Regions from separate parts of the Streptomyces sp. WZ-12 genome, predicted to be linked through region 4. Evidence: riboswitches for the same ligand, from Rfam matches in the RefSeq annotation. Region 4 holds a riboswitch; each other region holds the start of a gene.
The links. Region 4 has a riboswitch for magnesium ahead of PV796_RS37085 (hypothetical protein). Riboswitches for the same ligand answer to the same signal wherever they lie in the genome.
Positions count from the first base shown of each region.

Region 1: linked by a shared signal. The riboswitch ahead of PV796_RS07025 (NRAMP family divalent metal transporter) and the one ahead of PV796_RS37085 (hypothetical protein) in region 4 are both predicted to bind magnesium.
Region 2: linked by a shared signal. The riboswitch ahead of PV796_RS39380 (NRAMP family divalent metal transporter) and the one ahead of PV796_RS37085 (hypothetical protein) in region 4 are both predicted to bind magnesium.
Region 3: linked by a shared signal. The riboswitch ahead of PV796_RS04525 (NRAMP family divalent metal transporter) and the one ahead of PV796_RS37085 (hypothetical protein) in region 4 are both predicted to bind magnesium.

Region 1 is NZ_CP118574.1:1,643,805-1,648,195, reverse strand. It holds gene PV796_RS07030 (MgtC/SapB family protein) at 38-772, opposite strand; gene PV796_RS07025 (NRAMP family divalent metal transporter) at 833-2,500, opposite strand; M-box (ykoK) riboswitch at 2,797-2,967, opposite strand; gene PV796_RS07020 (hypothetical protein) at 3,123-3,902, shown strand; gene pls (epsilon-poly-L-lysine synthase Pls) at 4,349-4,391, shown strand, end outside.
Region 2 is NZ_CP118574.1:8,962,173-8,966,563, reverse strand. It holds gene PV796_RS39385 (hypothetical protein) at 1-301, opposite strand, end outside; gene PV796_RS39380 (NRAMP family divalent metal transporter) at 407-2,056, opposite strand; M-box (ykoK) riboswitch at 2,365-2,538, opposite strand; gene PV796_RS39375 (bifunctional acetate--CoA ligase family protein/GNAT family N-acetyltransferase) at 2,930-4,391, opposite strand, start outside.
Region 3 is NZ_CP118574.1:1,109,851-1,114,241, forward strand. It holds gene PV796_RS04525 (NRAMP family divalent metal transporter) at 1-1,124, opposite strand, end outside; M-box (ykoK) riboswitch at 1,425-1,598, opposite strand; gene PV796_RS04530 (SpoIIE family protein phosphatase) at 2,006-4,391, shown strand, end outside.
Region 4 is NZ_CP118574.1:8,452,621-8,457,011, forward strand. It holds gene PV796_RS37080 (MFS transporter) at 1-782, opposite strand, end outside; gene PV796_RS37085 (hypothetical protein) at 1,423-1,698, opposite strand; M-box (ykoK) riboswitch at 1,954-2,132, opposite strand; gene PV796_RS37090 (hypothetical protein) at 2,278-2,739, shown strand; gene PV796_RS37095 (cation-translocating P-type ATPase) at 2,843-4,391, shown strand, end outside.

The DNA of each region.
Region 1 (4,391 bases), 6.8 Mb from region 4:
CGGCGGGCGTTCCGGCCCTTTGTGGTGGTGCGGCGGGTCAGGCCAGGGCGCGTGGGGCGGGGGCGGCGACCTCGGGGTCGTCGAGGTGCCAGTGCAGGTCGCGGACGTCCGGCTCCAGGGAGAGGCGGGCGATGACCTGTTCCAGGGCCTGGGCGAGGTCGCCGGAGACGGCGGCGGTGGCGCGGATGCCGGTGGTGTCCTCGGCGTCACGGCTGGCCCGCAGGCTGATGGGGGTCAGGCCGGAGGCGCTGAGCGCCTGGAGCAGCAGGGCGCGGATGTGCGTCTCGGCCTTGCGCTCGCAGACCACGTGCACGGTGGCGTGCACCGCCTCGTCGGGGTCGGACCCGGAGGCCGGCGCCCGGTCCAGCAGCCGGCCGGCCGGGCGCAGGACGAGGTGGACGCCGAGGACGGCGAGGGTGCCGATGGCGGCGAGTTCGAGCCGTCCCGAGGCGGCCAGCACGCCGACCGCGGCGGAGCACCACAGGGTGGCGGCGGTGTTCAGCCCGCGGACCCCCGCGCCGTCGCGGAGGATCACGCCGCCGCCGAGGAAGCCGATGCCGGAGACGACGTACGAGGCGACCCTGGTCGGGCTGCCGGAGTCGCCGACGGCGGTGCTGTAGAGGACGAAGAGGGTGGCGCCGGCGGCGACCAGCGCGTTGGTGCGCAGCCCCGCCATGCGGGCCCGCCACTGGCGCTCGACACCGATGAGCGCTCCGCAGGCCACGCCGGTGGCGAGCCGGATCACGAAGTCGACGAGGGACAGGGAGTGCATGGCAGCGCCTCCTTTGGGGCTGGTGGGGTGTGGCGGGCAGGGGTGACGGCGGCCGAACGGTCAGTGGCCGAGGGCCACTTCGACGACCTTGATGATGACCAGGACCATCGCGACCAGCAGATAGGTCCGCAGGGCGGTCAGGCCGACCTTGTGGCCGGTCGAGAGGACCGGCTTGGGCAGGGTCTCCAGCGGCGGCATCCGCCAGTCGTCGCGGCCGGTGCGGTCCACCGGCCGGCCGCCGCGCGCCCAGCCCTTGCGGCGGCGCCGCAGCTCCGCGTACCCCAGCGCCAGCACCCCGGCCGCGCCGCAGCCGGCCATGATGCCGAGGATGGCGGAGGCGCCGATGTCCGGGAAGAGCACGGCGGCGGTGAGGATGACCGAGAGGGTGACCAGGACGCCGACGACGGCGGCCGTGAAGGCGTTGGTGCGGCGGCCGTTGACCCACGGGCCGAGCACCGTGCGGTCGTTGCACAGCAGGAGCAGGAAGACCGACGCGGACGGCAGCAGCACCCCGGCCAGCGTCTGCACGCCCTCGGTGAGCAGGCCGAGCGGGGAGCCGGGGATCAGCACGATCGCGGCGGCCGCGGCGACCAGCCCGGCGTAGACGGCGTAGAAGCCCTTGGCGCCGCCGATGCCGCGGTGCAGGGAGTGCTTGATGCCGAAGACATCGCCGATGGCGTAGGCGGTGGACAGGGAGACGGCGAAGGCGCCGATGATCGAGGCGTCGAGCAGGGCGATGGCGAAGAGGACCCCGGCCAGTTTGCCGGCGTGCGCGGCCAGGCCGTGCGCGATGCCGGCGGTGTCGGTGAACGCGCCGACGCCGTGGGTGCCGGCGAAGGCGGCGGCCGTGCACCCCATCAGGGCGGCGCCGCCGATCACCACGATGGCGATGCCGATCCACAGGTCGGCCTTCTCGTACGACATGAAGCGCGGCGTGATGCGCTTGTCGATGACGTAGGACTGCTGGAAGAAGAGCTGCCAGGGGGCGACGGTGGTGCCGACGATGCCGATGATCAGCAGCATCACGGTGGACAACTGGCCGGCGCCGCCGGGGAGATGGGGGACGACGAAGTCGTGGGCCATCTGACCGGTGGACGGGTGGACCATGAAGTAGAGCGGGACGAGCAGCAGCGAGGCCGCGCACAGTCCGATGGCGATCCGCTCGAACCGCCGGAACGATCCGGTGAAGGCGGAGGCGATGATCACGGCGGCGGCCAGCACCACCGCGCCGACCTTCGGCAGGCCCAGGTAGCCGGCGGCCAGCGTGATGCCGATGAACTCCGTGACCAGGGTGAGGGCGTTGAGCAGGAAGAGGTCGATGACCGAGAACGCGCCCCAGAACTTCCCGAACCGCTCCAGGATGAGCCGGGCGTGCCCGACCCCGGTGACGGCGCCGAGCCGGAGCACCATCTCCTGGTTGACGTAGAGCACCGGCACCAACAGGAGCAGGGTCCACAGCAGATGCGTGCCGTAGTTCTGGCCGGCCTGGCCGTAGGTGGCGAAGGCGCCGGCGTCGTTGTCGCCGACCATCACGATCAGGCCCGGGCCGACGATCGCCAACAGGGTCTTGAGCTTGGCGGACAGGCCCCGGCGCGGGGCGGTGTCGTCGTGCCGGATGGTGCCGAGCGCGCCGCGGATGTCGCCGATGTGCGCGTCGTCGAGGACGGCGGTGGGCGGCGCCGTCGGGGGCGCGGCGGGGGCCGTGGGGCGGATGGTGGTCTCGGTCATGGCTACCTCCCAAGTGCCCCTTGAAGGGGCGGAGTTGGGGGCACGCTGCAGCCATCCTCCCTGCGCGGGCGCGCAGCACGACCTCCCGTGCCGGCGGCGGGCCGTACGGGGCGTGATGCGGCGGGATGCCGCGCAGGGAAGGTGGTTACCGCGTGCCGGAAGAATGCGAGGGCAGGCGGAGCAGGGGCCGTTGATGGCCCGGACTACTGCATTCCATGTCTCTCGCCTCCTTCCGGTCGGGGCGCCTGGGTGCGCCGTCGTCGATCCGGTAAGGAGCGGACCAGTCGCCGTCGACTGGTTCACCCCCACTCGTCAGAGCTTTGGCACGTCACGGCGTAGCCCCGTGCGGGGCAGCCACCTGGGGTCACCCCTTGGGCCGGGGAGACCTGTCCTGATCCGGAGCGTCTCTCGACGGGTGGGATCAGTGGCCTGTGTCCGTGACGACGCCTCACCGAACGAGGTGACCGCTGTCAAAACCTCTAGGAGCTTAGACCTGCCGGCGGAGGTACTTGCGCGGAAGTGCAAGTTTTTGACCGACTCTTAACCAAGCGGCCACCTTTGGATCCCGCCGCCCCGGCCGAGCCGCTGGACACCGCCCGGCTCCCGGGTGAGCATGATCCGCATGTCCGAGCACCCCCGGCCCGACGAGGCGGGCGACCGCGGCACCCCGGCCGAGCGACTGGACCTCATCGAGGCGCTGTTGGCGCCGGCGGTGGCGGGGTGGGACGAGGCCGGGCGGCGGCTGCGGCCGGCCTGGCGACGGGTCACCCGCGGCGAACCCCGCTGGCCGTCGACGCTGGCGGTGCTGGTGGCGGTGGTGCTCCAGTGGCGGCTGCCGGCGCGGCTGGCGATCCATCCGGGGTGGCTGCTGCCGGGGCTGGAGACGGTGCTGCTGCTCGTCCTGGTGGCGGCCGACCCGGTCCGCATCGAGCGGGCCTCCCGGCTCTACCGGTGGGCGGGGCTGGCGTTGATCGCGTTGATCAGCGCGGCGAACGGCTGGTCCGCGGTGCACCTGGTGATCGGCCTGGTGCGCGGCACGGAGGGCGAGGACGCCGCGGCGCTGCTGGCCACCGGCGGCGCCATCTGGGTCACCAACGTCCTCGCCTTCGCGCTCTGGTACTGGGAGTGGGACCGCGGCGGACCGGTCGCCCGGGTCCATGCGGTGCGCCGCTACCCCGACTTCCTCTTCCCGCAGATGGCGACGCCGGCGCTGGCCCCGGAGCACTGGGAGCCGCAGTTCGCCGACTACCTGTACCTGTCCTTCACCAACGCCACCGCGTTCAGCCCGACCGACGTGATGCCGCTGACCCGTTGGGCGAAGCTGCTGATGCTGTTGCAGTCGGCGGTCTCGCTGCTGACCGTCGTGCTCGTGGTGGCCCGCGCGGTGAACATCCTCAAGTGACGTGCCGTCAGGCGTCGTTGGCGGCGAAAAGGCTGCGGCCCGGTGTGTGAAGGTCGCGTTGCGAGGGTATGGCGACGTCATGACGGGGTGATGAGACCGCCGTGAGAAGACGATGAACATGTGCGTGAAGATGCAAATACTTGGCGAAGCCTTGACCGCGCGGGCCGTGACCAATCGATGATGCGTCTCTGACCTGCGGTTTTGTCTCACGGCGTTGAAGATCCCGAAAACAATCTCCGCCCGGAGTCAATTCTTTCCCACGTCATGGTTGGGCTCCGCGGTCGGTTTGCCCGTGCGGCCTGCCCAAGTGGCCCGCCGGGGCTTTCACAACGTGTTCGAATACTGGATTGGGGTGCGCGACCGGCGAACCCGTGCCTGGTCAGCGGCATCTGTAGGGGCGAATGTCCGAGGGTCTCCACCCACCGGCACCGAACAAAGGCATATCGATGTCGTCGCCCCTTCTCGAATCGTCCTTCGAGCCGTCAGAGC
Region 2 (4,391 bases), 510 kb from region 4:
TGCGCTCGGCCGCGGATAGCGGCAGGTCGGCGTAGTGGGCGAGCCAGTGGGCGTCGTGGCCTTGCTGGGCGAGGAGGTAGGCAAGGTGGATGCGCGGTTCGTACCTGGCGCACGGCCCCGTGGGGCTGGGGCAGGTGTTGGGGCTGTCGAGCAGGTAGTCCCGCTCGGTGCCGTCGTGCAGGGTCAACTGGAGGTGTGGGCAAGAGTGGTGGGTGGTGTGCGGGGCGGGTCGGTCGTCGGTGGCGTGGTGCCGCCGGCGGGCCGGTGCGGTGAGCTTGGTGAGGTGCGGGAGAAGGCGCATGAGGGCCTCCCTCCTCCGTGAGGGGGCGGTGGGGGGTGGCGGCGGGTGGGGAGGGGTCCCGCCGCCACCCCGGTCGGGGGATGGTCAAGCGCCGGCGCGGGTGGGTCAGTTGCCGAGGGCGACCTGCACGATCTTGATGACGACGAGGACCATCGCGATCAGCAGGTAGGTGCGCAGGGCGCCCATGCCCAGCTTGCGGCCGGTGGACATGGCGGGTCGGGTCAGCGTGACGAGCGGCGGCATGCGCCATGACTCGCGGCCGGTGCGGTCGATCGGGTCTTCCTTGGTGGCGGTGCGCCGGCGGGTGAAGGCGTAGCCGGCGGCCAGTACCCCGGCGACGCCGCAGCCGGCCATGATGTCGAGGATCATGCTCGCGCTGATGTCGGGGAAGAGCACCGAGGCGGTCAGGATGATCGACAGTGACACCAGGACGCCGACGACCGCCGCGGTGAAGGCGTTGGTCTTGGGCCCGTTCACCCATGGTCCGAGGACCTGCTTGTCGTTGCAGAGCAGCAGCAGGAAGACCGTGGCGGAGGGCAGGAGCACGCCGGCGAGGGTCTGCACGCCCTGGGTGAGCAGGCCGAGCGGGGAGCCGGGGATCAGCACGATGGTGGCGGCCGCGGCGACCAGGCCGGCGTAGACGGCGTAGAAGCCCTTGGCTCCCTTGATGCCCCGGTGCAGGGAGTGCTTCATCCCGAACACGTCGCCGATCGCGTAGGCGGTGGACAGGGAGACGGCGAAGGCGCCGATGATCGCCGCGTCCAGCAGGGCGATGGCGAAGAGGACGCCTGCCACCTTTCCGGCCTTGGCCTCGATGCCGGTGATCAGGCCCGCGGTGTCGGTGAAGTTGCCGAAGCCCTTGGTGCCGGCGAAGGCGGCGGCGACCAGGCCCATCATGGCGGCGGCGCCGATGATCACGATGGCGATGCCGATCCACAGGTCGGCCTTCTCGTACTTCATGAAGCGCGGGGTGATGCGCTTGTCGATGACGTAGGACTGCTGGAAGAACAACTGCCAGGGCGCCACCGTAGTGCCCACGATGCCGATGATCAGCAGCATGACCGTGGCCAACTCGCCGCTGCCGCCGGGGATGACGGGGACGACGAAGCCGTGCGCCATCTGCGACGCCTTGGGGTGGAGCATGAAGTAGAGCGGGACCAGGAGCAGCGACCCGATGCACAGCGCGACGGCGATCCGCTCGAAGCGACGGAAGGAACCGGTGAACGCGGACGCGATGATGATCGCGGCGGCCAGGATCACCGAGCCGGTCTTGGGCAGGCCCAGGTAGTCGGCGGCCATGGTGATGCCGATGAACTCCGTGACCAGCGTCAGCGCGTTGAGCAGGAACAGGTCGATGACGGAGAACGCGCCCCAGAACTTGCCGAACCGCTCCAGGATCAGGCGCGCGTGCCCGACCCCGGTGACGGCGCCGAGTCGGAGCACCATCTCCTGGTTGACGTACAGGACGGGAACGAGCAGCAGCAGGGTCCACAGCAGGCTGGTGCCGTAGTTCTGGCCGGCCTGGCCGTAGGTGGCGAAGGCGCCGGCATCGTTGTCGCCGACCATCACGATCAGGCCGGGGCCGACGATCGCGAGCAGCGTCTTGAATTTGGCGGAGAGCCCCAGGCGCGGGGCGGTGTCGTCGACCCTGATGGTGCCAAGCGCACCGCGGATGTCTCCGATGTGGGCGTCGTCGAGCACCGCGCTGGACTGCGGCGGAGTCGATGGCGTGGCGGTGGTGGTCAGGTTGGTCATGAAAGCCTCCCGTCCCCCAACGGGGGAGGTTTGGGGCACGCAGCGGCGATCCCCCTGCGAACGCGCAGCACAGCGCCCCGGCACGGCCGGTGGCCGCACGGGTGCGTGGGGGGAGGGTGCTCTCGCGCAGGAGGTTGTTACTGCGTACCGGAGGTCGAAGAAGACATCGGAGATGACATACGCATATGGGGCCGACTGTGGCCCGGACTACTGCAATGGCCGTCCATGGTGTCTCTCGCCTCCTTCCGGCCGGGGCGCACGCGGGCGCCAAACGGACACGGCAAAGAGCGGACCAGTCCACGATGACTGGCTCACCCCAACTCGTCAGAGCTTTGGCACTCCACGGCGTAATCCCCGTACAGGGGAAGCCACTTGGGGTCACCCCTTAGGTCGGGGAGACCTGTCCTGAACCTGGGCGTCTCTCGACGTCGTGGGGTCAGTGGCCTGTGTCCGCGAAGACGCCTCACCGAACGAGGTGCCTCGATTCCTTCTCTTCGAACGGCTGAAATCCTACCCTCGTACTTGCGTGGGTACGCAAGTCTTTGACTCAACCTTGACCGGTGCCCGCACGGCGGGGCGGCCCCCACGGTGCCGTGCCTGGGAATTGCGGTGGGACGGGCGCGCGTGCATGGGCCGCCTGGCCGGCAGTGCGCGGCTCAACTCCTCCCATCAGAAGCCGGTCGCCGCACGACAGCCGGTGCCTATCGGGCTCGATCGAGGTCCAAGGGCGAACTCGGCCGCCCAGCGCGCCCATTCGACCCGGCGGCCACGCTCCGCCCAGCTGCCCGCGCAGCTCACCCGCACACCCCTTCCGCCAGTCAACGCGTCAACTCCCCTCCCCGCGAGGCGCGTTCAAAGACTCACCGTCCGCCTTCACGGGAGGCGGCGTAGATAGGGGTCGGTCGACCGGCGCGGCAGGAGGCGGACGCGTGCGTCGACGACGGTGCAGCCGTCGGGGCGGGCGATCACCGGGTTGCACTCGACCTCGGCCAGTTCGGGGAGGTCGCCGGCCATCTGGGAGAGGCGGACCAACAGGTCCTTGAGGGGGGCCGGATCGGCCGGTGGGGCGCCGCGGTGGCCGAAGAGGAGCGGAGCGCAGCGGGGCGTGGTGAGCAGGTCATGGACGTCGGTGTCGGCGAGCGGGGCGAGGCGGGCGGCGTGGTCGGCGAGCAGTTCGCTGGTGGTGCCGCCGGGGCCGAAGACGACCAGGGCGCCGAAGACCTCGTCCTGGACGACGCCGGCGAGGAGTTCGGCGCCGCGTTCCGCCATCGGTTGGACCAGTGCGCCGGTCATCGCCGTGCCGAGGCGGGCGGCCAGATCACGGAAGGCGGTCCGCACGGCGTGCCGGCCGCGCAGGTCGAGGAACCCGCCGCCCCGCTCGGCCTCGTGGACGAGGTCGGGTCCCTGGGCCTTGAGGGCCACCGTGCCGGAGCGGCTGGCCAGTCGGGCGGCGGCGTCGACGGCCGCCTCCTCGGTGGTGACGTATGCCTGGGGAAGGCGGGGGATGCCGTAGCAGTCCAGGAGGCGGGCGGTCCGGCGGGCGTCCAGCCAGCCGCCGGTCGGGGCCTCGGCGAGGAATGCGGCGACCAGTGCGCGGGCCCCGGTGGCGTCGGCGCCGACCGGTTCCACGGGGCGCCCCGGCGGTCGGGCCAACCACTGGGCGCGCGCCACGGCATGGCGTAGCGCGCGGGCCGCCGACTGTGCGTCGCCGTACGAGGGGACGGCCCGCCCGTCGTCCGCGTGCAGCAGTCGGACGCGTTCGGGCTGGTCGGGCCGGACGGCGAGGATCGGGCAGCGGCCGCCAGCGGGCATGAGGGCGGAGGGGGTGAGTGCGGTGTTCGGGTCGGTGCCCACCCCAGTGGTCAGGGCCGTGGGGACCAGCGCGACCAGGATGGCGTCGACCGCTCCGGAGGCGGCGAGGCGGTCCAGGCATCGGCGCAGCACCTCCGCGGTGACGGCCGGCGTGGCGTCGATCGGGTTTGCGGCGGTGGCGCCTTCCGGGAGCGCGTCGAGCAGTTCCTCCGTGAGGGCCAACGCCAGTTCCGGCACGGCGAGTTCGGCGTCGGTGCAGGCGTCGGCGGCCAGTACGCCGATCCCGGCCTCGTTGGAGAGCACGGCGATGCGCGGGCCGTTGGGCAGGGGTTGGGAGTGCAACAGGGCCGCGGTGTCGAGGAGTTCGCCGAGGGTGTCGGTGGCGGTGATGCCGGCCTGTCGGAACAGGGCGCGCCGGGTCATGGTCGGGACGGCCGCGGCCGCGGTGTGCGAGGCGGCGGCCCGGCGTCCGGCCGCCGAACGTCCCGTGTCGACGGTGAGCACCGGCATCCGCCGGGTGACC
Region 3 (4,391 bases), 7.3 Mb from region 4:
ATGAGCCCGGCGAAGACCGCGTAGAAGCCCTTGGCGCTGCGCACGCCGCGGTGCAGCGAGTGCTTCAGGCCCAGCACGTCGCCGATGGCGTAGGCGGTGGAGAGCGAGACGGCCGAGGCGCCGATGATGGAGGCGTCCAGCAGGGCGATGGCGAACAGCACGCCGGCGGTCCGGCCGGCGTACTTCGTCAGGCCGGCGGCCACGTCCTCGGCGTCGGTGAAGTTGCCGAACTCGCCGTGCCCGGCGAACGCGGCCGCGCAGAACCCCATCATCGCGGCGGCGCCGACGACCACGACGGCGATGCCGATCCACAGGTCGGCCTTCTCGTAGCGCATGAAGCGCGGGGTGATGCGCTTGTCGATGACGTAGGACTGCTGGAAGAAGAGCTGCCAGGGGGCGACGGTGGTCCCCACGATGGCGATGATCAGCAGCATCACGTCCGACAGTTGGGAGTGGTGCGGCAGGCCCGGGACGACGAAGTCGTGCGCCATCTGCGCCGCCGGCGGGTGCACGATGAAGTAGATCGGCACCAGCAGCAGCGACCCCGCGCACAGGGCTATCGCGGTGCGCTCGAACCGGCGGAACGAGCCGGTCGACGCGGCCATCACCACGATCGCCGCCGCCACCAGCACGCTCGGCACCTTCGGCAGCCCGAGGTAGCCGACCGCGAGGGTGATGCCGATGAACTCGGTGACGAGGGTGAGGGCGTTGAGCAGGAAGAGGTCGATGACCGAGAACGCGCCCCAGAACTTCCCGAACCGCTCCAGGATGAGCCGGGCGTGCCCGACCCCGGTGACGGCGCCGAGCCGGAGCACCATCTCCTGGTTGACGTAGAGCACGGGGACGAGCAGCAGCAGGGTCCACAGCAGGCTGGTGCCGTAGTTCTGGCCGGCCTGTGTGTAGGTGCCGAAGGCGCCGGCGTCGTTGTCGCCGACCATCACGATCAGGCCCGGGCCGACGATCGCCAACAGGGTCTTGAGCTTGGCGGACAGGCCCCGGCGCGGGGCGGTGTCGCCCTGCCGGATGGTGCCGAGCGCGCCCCGGATGTCGCCGGTGTGCGCGTCGTCGAGGACCGCGGAGGACGGCGTCGGGGTGGGCGGTGCGGTGGTGGACAGTTCGGTCATGACGGCCTCCCGGTCCCCCGTCCGGGGGAGGTTCGGGGGCACGCGGCGGCACCGTTCCGCGAGTGGGCAGCCCGGGTGCCGGGACGGCGGGGAGCCGTGCCGGTGGGGCCGCGGACGGGCGGAAGCGGGCGTGGAGAGGAGGGGTGTTACCGCGTGCCGGAGGTCAACGAGGACATACGGGTGCGGGGCCAACTGTGGCCCGGACTACTGCAATGGCCGTCCATGTCCCTCGCCTCCTCCCGGCCGGGGCGCCCGGGGCGCCATCACGGGCACGGCAAGGAGCGGACCGGCGCACGGGCCGGCTCACCCCTACTCGTCAGAGCTTTGGCACTCCACGGCGTAATCCCCTTGCCGGGGCAGCCACTTGGGGTCACCCCTTAACCCGGGGAGACCTGTCCTGAACCTGGGCGTCTCTCGACGTCGTGGGGTCAGTGGCCTGTGTCCGTGCAGACGCCTCACCGAACGAGGTGCCTTCGATTTCCTCGAATGCCCAGCAGCATACCGGTCTACTTGCACATGGACGCAACTACTTGACCGAACCTTGACGGCGGACGCGTCGGCGAACCCGGCACGGCCACCCAGCGGTTGGGGTGACGAACAGGGCAACTGCGCGCCGCTCGGGCCGAGTTGGACGGCGCCGCGGACTCCGCGAACGGGAAGCCCCAGACGGTGCCCGCGGCTGCGCCCACCAGACACCATCCACCGGTCCCTCCCGCTACTCCCACCCATCAGGCCCGACCGCCCGGACCCGCGCTCCTCGGTCGAGACGCCATCCCGCACCAACGCCGGGGAGTGCGCAAGCCGCCCCCTCGATCACGTTCCGTAACGGATCGCCGCGCATCCATGGGCAGCCCTGCCCCGGGAGTGTTAGAAATAGCAGCATGGCCGCAGGGTCCGGCCGATATCGGCGCGCAACGGTACGGTCACTGACCGAACGACGCCCGCAGAGCGTCGCGGGGCAGGTCTTCCTGCTCCAACTCGTCGTCGGTCTCCTGGTGGTCCTGGGCGTACTGGGGGCGCTGCTGCTGACCTCCCGGCACGACGCCGAGCAGGAGGCGCGCAACCGCTCGGTGGCCGTCGCGGAGACCTTCGCGCACTCCCCCGGGCTGCCGGCCGCGCTCCGTTCCCCCGACCCGACGAAGACGCTGCAACCCCTCACCGAGGCCGCCCGGAACCGCGCGCGGGTCGACTTCATCGTCGTGATGAACACCCACGGCATCCGCTACACCCACCCCGAGCCCGCGGAGATCGGCAAGCGCTTCGTCGGCGACATCAAGCCCTCGCTGGCCGGCAAGGTGGCGGTGGAGAGCGTGAACGGCCCGCTCGGACACGAGGTGCAGGCCGTGGTCCCGGTCACCGACGCCCACGGCTCGGTGGTGGGCCTGGTGTCCGCGGGGATGAAGGTGGCGAGCGTCAGCCGCGCCATCGCCGCCCACCTCCCGGCGATCTTCGGCATCAGCGCCGCGGCGCTGGTGCTCGCCACCGCCGCCACCTGGGTGATCACCACCAGGCTGCGACGTCAGACCCGCGGGCTGGGGTCCGTCGAGATGGGCCGCATGTACGAGCACCACGAGGCGGTACTGCACGCCGTCCGGGAGGGCGTGGTCATCGTCAGCGGCGACGGGCGGCTGCTGCTGGCCAACGACGAGGCCAGACGGCTGCTGGCACTGCCCGAGGACGCCGAGGGACAGGAGGTGGCCCGGCTGCCGGACCTCGCCCCGGGGCTGGCCGAGCTGCTGTCCTCCGGCCGCGCGGCCACCGACGAGATCCACCAGGCCGGCGGCCGGCTCCTGGCGGTGAACCAGCGGCCCACCGACCGCTACGCCGCCGGCACGGGGACGGTCGCCACCATCCGCGACTCCACGGAGCTGCGGCTGCTCTCGGGCCGGGCCGAGGTCGCCCACGAACGGCTGCGGCTGCTGTACGAGGCCGGGGTGAGCGTCGGCACCACCCTGGACGTCGCGCGCACCGCCGAGGAGCTGGCGGAGGTCGCGGTGCCGGGCTTCGCCGACTTCGTGACCGTCGACCTGGCGGCACCCGTCCTGCACGGCGACGAGCCGGCCGCCGGCGGCGCCTACCAGATGCTGCGCACCGCGACGCACGGCATCCGCGCCGACCACCCCTTCCGCCCCTCCGGCACCTCGATCACGTTGGTGGGCGGCACTCCGCAGGCGCGCGGCATGGTCGGCGGACACTCCGAGGTCGTGCCCGATCTGTCGACGACCCGCGACTGGCATTTGCAGGACCCGGAGCAGGGCGACCGCATCGTGGCGTACGGCGTCCACTCGCTGATCGCCACGTCGCTCAAGGCCCGCGGCAACATCCTGGGCGTGGCCAGCTTCTGGCGCTCGGAACGGCCGGAGCCGTTCGACGACGAGGACCGGTCGCTGGCCGAGGAACTGGTCGCGAGGGCCGCGCTGAGCATCGACAACGCCCGGCGGTACACCCGGGAGCACGCGCTGGCGGTGACCCTGCAACGCAGTCTGCTGCCGCGCACCCTGCCCGAACAGAGCGCGATGGAGGTGGCGCACCGCTACCTGCCCGCCCAGTCGGGGGTGAGCGGTGACTGGTTCGATCTGATCCCGCTGTCCGGGAGCCGGGTGGCGCTGGTGGTCGGCGATGTCGTCGGCCACGGGTTGCACGCCGCGGCCACCATGGGCCGGCTGCGCACGGCGGTGCACACCTTCTCCACCCTCGACCTCACCCCCGACGAGCTGCTGGGCCACGTCAACGACCTCGTCGAGCAGATCGACCAGGAGGAGGCGGACACCGGCAGCGGCACCGGGATCACCGGCGCCACCTGCCTGTACGCGATCTACGATCCGGTCACCCGGCGCTGCGACATGGCCCGGGCCGGGCACCCGCCGCCGGCGCTCGTCCACCCAGACGGCACCGTGGAGTTCCCCAACCTGCCGGCCTGCCCGCCCCTGGGACTGGGCGGCGTGCCCTTCGAGACCGCGGAGCTGCGGCTGCCCGAGGGCACCCAGATCGTGCTCTACACCGACGGGCTGGTCGAGGAGCGCAGCCGGGACTTCGACGAGGGCATGGAGCTGCTGCGCGGGGCACTGTCCCATCCGGGCCGGTCCCCGGAGGAGAACTGCCGGGCGGTGCTGGCCCGTCTGCTCCCGAACCGCCCGCGGGACGACGTGGCGCTGCTGATCGCCCGCACCCGGGTGCTCGGCCCGGACCGGGTCGCCGCGTGGGAGGTGCCGTTCGACCCCGCGGCGGTCGCGGAGATGCGCTCCCACATCTCCGACAAGCTGACCG
Region 4 (4,391 bases):
TCCAACATGTACGTGGTGAGCATGTAGTTGACCACGTTGAAGACCAGCACCAGGCCCATACAGACCAGCATCGGCCGCCAGTAGTTGGTGAAGATCCTGCGGATCTCCTTCAGGGTCTGGTTGCCCTCGCGGCCCTTGGTCTCCGCGACCACCGCCTGGAAGGCCGGAGTGTCCTCCAATTTCAGGCGGAGGTAGAGACCGATGACGCCGATGGGGCCGGAGATGAGGAACGGTATGCGCCAACCCCAGGAGAGCAGGGCCTCGTGGGACATCACGCCGGGCAGTTGGATGACCAGGCCGGCCACTCCACCGAACAGATAGCCGGTCAGGGTGCCGAACTCCAGCCAACTGCCCAGGAATCCGCGCTTCTTGTCGGGGGCGTATTCGGCGATGAAGGTCATCGCCCCGCCGTACTCACCACCGGTGGAGAATCCCTGGATCAGCCGCGCGAGCAACATCAGCAGGGGAGCGGCCGGTCCCATGGTCTCGTAACCGGGGATGAAGGCGATGGCGAAGGTGCCGATGGCCATCATGATGACGGTGATGGAGAGGACCTTGGTGCGGCCGATGCGGTCGCCGAGCGGGCCGAAGAACATGCCGCCGATCGGGCGCACCAGGAAGGCGACGGCGAACAGGCCGAGGGTGCCGATCGTGCCGATGGTCTGACCCGCGCCGGTGAAGAAGACCGCGGTGAGCACGGGGGTCAGGTTGGCGAAGACACCGAAGTCGAACCACTCGGTGACGTTTCCGATCGCCGCTGCGCCAATCGCCCTTCTCGTCACATCAGGGTTGGTGACGGTTATTTCTTCAACTTTCAGCGAGTTTCGGCTCGCGGCTTCGGTATCGGCATGATCGGCGTGTTCAGCCGGCACAAATTACTCCTCAAACCTCGCTTGCGGGAGCGCCGTTGGGGACGCTTCGACACGGCGTGTGCGGCCCGGCACGGTGTGTGCGACATGGGGCGCAAGGCGGCGCTCCGCGCCATTCTCTGAAAGTCATCGGAGGGTTGTCTTACTTTTTGCTCTGTTGTGATGTGGGTGGGCTCCGGCCTTTGCGTTGCGTGTTCGATGAATCGCCGCTGTGGGGCCGCGATTTGATGTGAAGGCGCATGCGGCCGCGACTCCGGCAGTCGCTACGTGCGTCGGAACGGCGAGAAGAATTGGTTAAGTTGACGCCGTCGGGGTATACGGCGGCGCATCTTTAGTGTTTCTACGCGCCGGCCTCAGCGGGAAGTTGGGCCGACATCGCGCCATGCGGTCTGCCGTGGGGACTCCGGGCGACCGATCGTCGGAGCATCGGTGTTGGCGCGGCACTGTCCCCGCGTCAACGCCCTTACGCGGGCGCATGGTTCGCCTGAACAACGCCAGGAGCTGCTGGAGGGTGCACGAGATCGGGGGAGTGGGGTTGGCGAAGGTGCGGGGGTTAAGACTGTGCCCCCTGGGGTGAGCCGCCACCGGGGGCGCGTTCCGGAGTGTGCGCGGGGCCTGCGAGCGCCTGCTGCACCACGCAGACGGCGAGCGGGAGCATCAGACGGGCGAGGGGGCCCGCACCCGCCGCGTCGGCGGCACTGGACACGACGGGCCCGGCATGGGCCAACGCCCGCCGCAGCAGGGGGCGTAGCGCGTCGGGGGTGATGTCGGGTACGGCGAGGGTGAGGCCGGTAGCGGCCAGGTTGGGCCATGTCAGGTGAATGCGCACAGCAGGCTCCGAGGGGGAACGGGCCCGGCCGCGCACACCGGCAGGAAGCAACCACGCGCCGTGCCTCAGCGCCTCGCGGGCAGGGGCGGCGTGTGGAGGGGGGTGAGCGGCGTCAGCGGCGGCCGGGCGGTGACGGGCGGGTCGGCCTGGGAAAAACGGGGTCCGGACTATGCCAGGGACTCAAGCCCCTCACCTCCTCGCGGCCTGGGCACCCGTGGGTGCCGGACATGGGCCGAGGAGCCTCCGCGACGCGGGTAGGCACCTCTCTCGTCACAGCTTCAGCACTGCGCGGCGTATTCCCGGCCGACGTTGGCCGGGCAGCCGCTTGGGCGCACCCCTTAATCCGGGGCGAGCTGTCCTGACCCGGGGCGTCTCTCGACGTTCGGGGTCAGCGGCCTGTGTCCGCGCAGACGCCTCACCTAACGAGGTGCTGCACATGTCGAGAATCACGAACGCGCACGGACACTGTCAAGCACGGACAGCGTCAAGGCACGTTTACGGAGACCGTAGGCGACGTAGGTAAACGCCAAGGGAACACGGCGAGTTGGTGACGTGTTCGTACCGGAAACAGGAGATCTTGTGAGCGAGAGCGCCCATTTACCTCCCCCGTCCTCGTCGCGCCCGGTGGAGCGCTCGGGCCCCATGGGGGCGGTACAGGCGGTGGTGAACCACGTCCCCGGTGCCTCCCTGGCGAAAGGGGCCTTGGACGGGGCCTTGGAGGTGGTCGGTTCGGTGTCTCCCGCGACGCGTCGGGTCGCGGTGTATGCCGGTGTCGGCATCCTGGGTGCGGTGGGCTTGGTCGAGTGGCCGGTGGCGGCCGCAGGCGCCGCGGTCGTGTGGCTGACTCAGCAGAACCCCGGTAAGAGCGACGGGGCAGACGCCGTGCCGACCGGTGCACAGCAGCGGTCGGCAACGGCCCCTGCCACTGCCGACAAGCGGGCGAAGGGCGCGCGGAAGTCGCGATCGCCGCAGGCGCACGGCCGGCGCGACGGCGCGGTGCCGATCGACGCCGAAACGCCGTCGAGGCAGGCGGCCGGCTGACCCGCCCGCCACCAATCCGTCGGCCGCCCGGCCGTCCCGGGCATGGCTCTTTCTCCCCGCACCGCGGTCCCGACCGGTGTGGCTCTCTCGCGAAAGTAGGACAGTGGTTCTGCGATTACTGACCGGCCTGCCTGCGGCCGGCCTCGGTGTGGCGCTCGCCGTTCCGGCCCGGGTCGTCACGCATCTCGCTTCCCCGGCCGACGCGCTCCGGCGAGGCGCTGCCGAACTCTCCTCCACCGGCGTGCGCACCGCGGCGAGCGCCGCGGCCGAGGCGTCGGCGACGGCCGTGCGCATGGCCCGGGTAGCCCGCAACGCGCTTGCCCCTGCGGACGGTTGCTGGCGGGCCGGCAGCCGTCTGCAACTGCCCCTGCGTCCGCACCCCGGGGCCGCCGATACTGCGCCCCTGGAGGAGGCTGCGGAGAAGGTGGCCGCCGCCTTGCTGGAGCATCCCGATGTCCTCCTTGCCTATTGGGACGGCAGGCTGTCCCGGCTGGTGGTGCGGGCGACCGACGAGGCCCTGGTCGGCACCGTCGAACGCCGGGCGACGGAGCTGGCCGCCCGGTACGGACTGGAAGACTCCGACGGGACGGCGGAACCACACCTTCCGCACCCGGGGAGCGCCGCCGATGTGCGTGCTGCGGCGATGGTCCTGGCCTGCGACGCGGCGGGCATCGCCACGGCGTTGACGACACAGGTGATGCGGTTGCAGAAGTCGCCGCGGCTGGTCACCGCGGCGGTGACGCTGCTCCGGGAGGACTCCCGGGTCCGCGACGTGCTGCGCCGCCGGCTCGGTACGACCGGCACCGACCTGGTGCTGGCCGCGGTCAACGCCGCCACGCACGGTCTGGGCCAGTCGCCGACCGCGCTCGTGCTGGACGGGGCGCTGCGGACGGGGCAGTTGGCGGAGGCGCTGGCCCGAGCCGCCGCGTTCGACGCCGCACACGACAGCCTCTGCCTGCCGGACCGGCCGAGCCTGTCCGGGGCCGGGCTGTCCCGGCCACCGCTCCGGCGGAATCCGGGCGAGGAGTACGCCGACACCGCGGTCACGGGAAGCCTCGTGGGAGCAGCCGCAACGCTGGTGTTCACCCGCAGCCTGGCCGGTGCCGCGGAAGCGGTCCTGGCCGGATCACCGAAGGCGGCACGCTACGGCCCCACGGCCTTCACGGCCGCCGTGGGCAGCGCCCTGGCCCAGGGCGGAGTGCTGGTCCGCAGCGTCGAGCGGCTGCGCCGACTGGAACTCGTGGACACCGTGGTTCTGCACCCCGGAGCCCTGCGCAGCCCACGGCGGACGGTCCTCGACGTCGACCCCGGCACGTCTTCGTGGGACCACGACCGGCTCTGGCACGCCGCGACCGCGGCGCTGCGCGGCGTCGACGACGCGGCCGGTGGCGCCAACCGGCCTGCGGTGAGCCTCCGTTTGGCCTCCGACAACGAGCCGGCGGACACCGGTTTGATGATCGCCTCCACGGGTGGGGAGGACATCGGCACCGTGCTCGTCGGGTGGGAGCTCGACCCGCGAGCCGAGTCGGTGTTGGACGCCGCCCGCCGGGCCGGCCTGAACGTCGTGATGGTGGACGACCCCTCCCTCGGCGACTTCGCGTCACTGGCGGACACGGTCGTCGCCCCCGAACGGCCGTTGGCCGAGGTCGTGC